Regions from separate parts of the Acidovorax sp. GW821-FHT09B03 genome, predicted to be linked through region 2. Evidence: riboswitches for the same ligand, from Rfam matches in the RefSeq annotation. Region 2 holds a riboswitch; the other holds the start of a gene.
What was found. Region 2 has a riboswitch for glycine ahead of AC07PA_RS16355 (D-amino acid dehydrogenase). Riboswitches for the same ligand answer to the same signal wherever they lie in the genome.
Positions count from the first base shown of each region.

Region 1 (2,385 bases), on a different contig from region 2:
ATCAGCCGCGGAAATAGTTGGCAGGCGTGAACGGCATGGCGCGCACTTCCATGGCCACGGCCTTGCCGCGCACGATGGCGTTCACGCGGGTGCCGATGGCGGCAAACGCGGGGCTCACGTAGCCCATGGCCACGGGCTCGTTCACCGTGGGGCCCAAGAGGCCGCTGGTGACTTCGCCGATCTTCTGGCCATCGGTGCTCTGCAATTCGGTGTGCTCGCGCACGGGCACGCGCTCCAGCGCCACCAGGCCCACGCGCTTGCGTGGCAGGCTGGCGGGGTTGTCGATCTGTGCCAGCACCTTGTCGGCACCGGGAAAGCCGCCTGCGCGCGCGCCGCCGGTGCGGCGCACCTTCTGGATCGCCCAGTTCAGCGCCGCCTCGGGCGGGGTGGTGGTGGTGTCGATGTCGTTGCCGTACAGGCACAGGCCGGCTTCCAGGCGCAGCGAGTTGCGTGCGCCCAGGCCGATGGGCTTGACCTCGGGCTGGGCCAGCAGGGCGCGGGCCAGCGTGTCGGCCTGGGCCGCGGGCACCGAGATCTCGAAACCGTCCTCGCCCGTGTAGCCGCTGCGCGTCACGAAGCAGTCGCAGCCGGCGATGGTGTAGCTGCCGCCGGTCATGAACACCAGCTTCTCGATGCCCGGGGCCAGGCGCGCCAGGGCGGTCACAGCCTGCGGGCCCTGCAGCGCCAGGAGGGCGTGGTCGGGCATGGGCACCACATTGCAGCGCTGGCCGATGCACGCCTGGATGTGTGCGATGTCCCCGAACTTGCAGGCACCGTTGACGATCACGAACAGCGTGTCGTTGCCCTGGTTGAAGAACATCAGGTCGTCGATGATGGTGCCTTCGTCGGTCAGCAGCAGGCCGTAGCGCTGCTTGCCTACTGGCAGGTCGACCACGTCCACGGGCACCAGGGTCTCGAAGGCCGCGGCGGCATCCGGGCCGACGAGCTTGAGCTGGCCCATGTGCGATACGTCGAACAGACCGGCTGCGGTGCGGGTGTGCACATGCTCGGCCATCAGGCCGGCGGGGTACTGCACGGGCATGGAATAGCCGGCGAACGGCACCATGCGGGCGCCCAGCTCCAGGTGCAGGGCGTTCAGGGGCGTGGTGAGCAGGGGGGCTGCGGTAGCGGCAGGGGCAGACATGGGCGGACTCCGGGCAAATGAAAGCCGCAACCCGTGCATGGGTTGCGGGATTTGCCCTGCTGTCCGCTTTACCTGAGAGATTCACCGCACCACCCTGGCTGGCGGCTGCGGCTTGCTCCTTCGGTGGATGGCCTGCGCTGTGCTGCGCGGCCACCTCTCTCCAGCAAGGGAACGCCTGCATCCCTGCAGGCGCTTGCCAGTCCTTTTGCCTGAGCGTTCGGGGTGTCCCTGCGCCTTCGGCGGCCCCCGCGAAGGGGACTCTCTCCTGACGGGCGCAAGTATATCCGCTGGAGGGCAGCGTCGGGCCAACAGCCTCGCTACTTGATGAACCCGAGCACCTTGGGCAGCCAGGTCGACAGCTGCGGGATGAAGGTCAGCACCACCAGCACCACGCCATGGGCCCAGAGGAAGGGCACCAACTCGCGCACCAGTTGCGACATGGGCACGCGCGAGACGTTGCAGGTGACGAACAGCAGCCCGCCCACGGGCGGCGTGATCATGCCCAGCGTGAGGTTGTAGATCACCACCATCGCGAAGTGGATCGGGTCGATCCCCAGCTTCACGGCCACGGGCGCGAGGATGGGGGCGAGCACCATCACGCCCGGCAGTGGCTCGATGAAGATGCCGAACAGCAGCAGAAAGATGTTCACGATGATCAGGAACATCCACGGTGAGAGGTTCATGCCCACCAGCCAGTCGGCCATCTGCTGCGGAATGCCCTCGATGGTCAGGATCCACGCGAACGCGGCCGACAGCCCGATGATGATCAGCACCGAGGCCGACAGCAGGGCCGAGCGCGCCAGGATGTCGGGAAGCGCCTTCCACTGCAGCGTGCGGTAGACGAACTTGCCGCACACCAGCGCATAGAACACCGCCACCACCGAGGCCTCGGTGGGCGTGAACCAGCCGGCGCGCATGCCGCCCAGGATCACCACCGGCAGCAGGATGGCGGGCAGCGCCTTCCAGGTGGTCTGCAGGATCTCGGCCAGGGGCGGCATCCGGCCGTCGCCCTTGTAGTTGCGCTTCTTGGAGACATGGAAGTTCACGACGCACATGGCCACCGCGATCAGCAGGCCCGGCAGCAGGCCGGCCACGAACAGCGCGCCCACCGAGACGGTCTCGTCCTGCAGCGCATAGATGATCATGATGATGGACGGCGGGATGATGGGCCCGACGATGGCCGTGGAGGCCGTGAGCGCCGCCGCGTACGAGCGGTCGTAGCCGGCCTTGTCCATCATGCG
Region 1 covers NZ_JBWKPP010000007.1:273,362-275,746, reverse strand. The annotation lists gene gcvT (glycine cleavage system aminomethyltransferase GcvT) at 2-1,144, opposite strand; glycine riboswitch at 1,194-1,318, opposite strand; glycine riboswitch at 1,332-1,422, opposite strand; gene AC07PA_RS15780 (TRAP transporter large permease) at 1,462-2,385, opposite strand, start outside.
Region 1: another riboswitch for glycine. It lies ahead of gcvT (glycine cleavage system aminomethyltransferase GcvT); the one in region 2 lies ahead of AC07PA_RS16355 (D-amino acid dehydrogenase).

Region 2 (2,385 bases):
GCATGTGTGGATCCAGGGCTACTGGGTCAAGGCCCGCCCTGGCTATACCTACCGCGAGCCGCGCTGGGAAGAGCGCGATGGCCGCCACCACATGCGCCCCGGCGGCTGGGACCGAGACGGCGATGGCGTGCCCAACCGCCACGACCGCCGTCCGGACAACCCGTACCGCAACTGATGGCGGCAGGCCGGTTGCCCCGCGGGTCCCGGCCCCGCCCGCCTACAGGGGGCAAGGTGCGGCGCCTACAGACCTGGCGCCGCTGCTTGCCCACCATACAGAGGCGACACAACAACATTGAAGAAGGAGTCATCCATGGCTTACAAAACCACTTACGCAGCCCTCATCGCCACCACGCTGGCACTGGCAGGCCTCTCGACGGTAGCCACGGCCCAGCCGGCGCACCAAGGCACCGTGGTGATCCAGTCGGGACCCCAGGGTTACCAGGTCATCCCCGCACCACCGCCACCCCGCCGTGAAGCCGTGCCGCGCCCACGCCGTGGCCAGGTCTGGGAAGAGGGCCATTGGGATTGGCGTGGCGGCCGCCATGTGTGGGTCGCCGGCCACTGGGTGAAGGCCCGCCCCGGCTACGCTTACCGCCAGCCCACCTGGCAGGAACGCGACGGCCGCTGGGAAATGCGCCGTGGCGGCTGGGACCGTGACGGTGACGGCATTTCCAACCGCAACGACCGGGACCGCGATGGCGATGGTGTGTCGAACCGCCGCGACAGCAACCCTGACAACCCCCGCCGCAACTGACGCCTGACCGGGCCAGCGCCCGGCCTTGTATCAGCAACGAACGCCGCACATTAGTTGCGGCGTTCGTCTTTGTGCCTAGAATGGCCCCTGCAGGAGAGCAAGCGGCAATGGCCGCTTCACCGAAGGCGCAAACTCCCATGCACGCTCAGGTTCCGTACTGCACCATTCATCAAGGCCGTCTGGAGAGCCGCTACGCCATGTAGCGCACCGAAGGAGCAAGCCGCAGCCCATGAGGGGCGGCGGTGAATCTCTCAGGTACCAAGGACAGGGGGAGCGGCAGCCGGGCAATGACGTGCCCGCTGCGCGCTATGGACACCCATACCCGCAGCGACATCGACAGGCCTGGCGATTGCCCTTCCAAAGGCTTTCAAAATGCGTGTGATCGTTCTTGGCGCCGGCCTGCTCGGCGTGACTTCGGCCTATTTCCTGCAACAGCTCGGCCACGAGGTGACCGTCATCGACCGCCAGGGTGCGCCCGGTGCGGAAACCAGCTTTGCCAATGGCGGCCAGATCTCGGTAAGCCATGCCGAGCCCTGGGCCAACCCGAGCGCGCCGCTCAAGGTGCTGCAGTGGCTGGGCAAGGAAGACGCCCCCCTGCTGTTCCGCATCCGCGCCGACATGCGCCAGTGGCTCTGGGGCCTGTCCTTCCTGCGCAACTGCACGCCCGCGCGCACGCGCCACAACATCGAGCAGATCGTGCGCCTGGGTACCTACAGCCGCGACACGCTGCAGCAGCTGCGCGCCGCCACCGGCATCGCCTACGACCAGCGCACGCAGGGCATCCTGCACTTCTACACCAACCAGAAGGAGTTCGACGGCGCCCTGGCCCCGGCCGAGCAGATGCGCCAGCTCGGCTGCGAACGCCAGGTGATCAGCGCCGACGAGGCGGTGCGCATCGAGCCGGCCCTGGCCCACATCCGCCCGCAACTGGCCGGCGCGACCTACACCGCCGAGGACGAATCGGGCGATGCCAACACCTTCACGCGCGAACTGGCGCGCCTGTGCGAGGCTGCGGGCGCGCAGTTTCGCCTGGGCCAGCACATCACGGCCCTGCGCGAAGCGGGCGGGCGCATCGACCATGTGGAGGTGACCACGGCAGAAGGCCGCTTCGAGCGCGTGCACGGCGATGCCTTCGTGCTCGCCATGGGCTCGTTCAGCCCGCTGCTGGCGCAGCCGCTGGGCATCCACCTGCCCATCTACCCGGCCAAGGGCTACTCGGTGACCATGCCGGTCAAGGACGCATCGATGGCGCACCAGGTGAGCCTCACCGACGACGAGTACAAGCTCGTGTTCTCGCGCTACACCAGCGAGCGCGGCGACCGCCTGCGCATTGCCGGCACGGCCGAGCTCAACGGCTACCAGCGCGACCTCAACCAGGTGCGCTGCGACGCCATCGTGCGCCGCGTGGAGCAGCTGTTCCCGGGGGCCGGCGATGCCAGCCAGGCGCAGTTCTGGACCGGCCTGCGCCCCGCCACGCCGAGCAATGTGCCGCTGATCGGCAAGACCAAGCTGGCCAACCTGTTCCTCAACACCGGCCACGGTACGCTGGGCTGGACGCATGCCTGCGGCTCGGGCAAGTCGCTGGCGCGCATCGTGAGCGGCCTGGCGCCCGAGCTGGACTTCGCGTTCAC
Region 2 covers NZ_JBWKPP010000008.1:112,493-114,877, forward strand. The annotation lists gene AC07PA_RS16345 (YXWGXW repeat-containing protein) at 1-175, shown strand, start outside; gene AC07PA_RS16350 (YXWGXW repeat-containing protein) at 311-754, shown strand; glycine riboswitch at 924-1,032, shown strand; gene AC07PA_RS16355 (D-amino acid dehydrogenase) at 1,127-2,385, shown strand, end outside.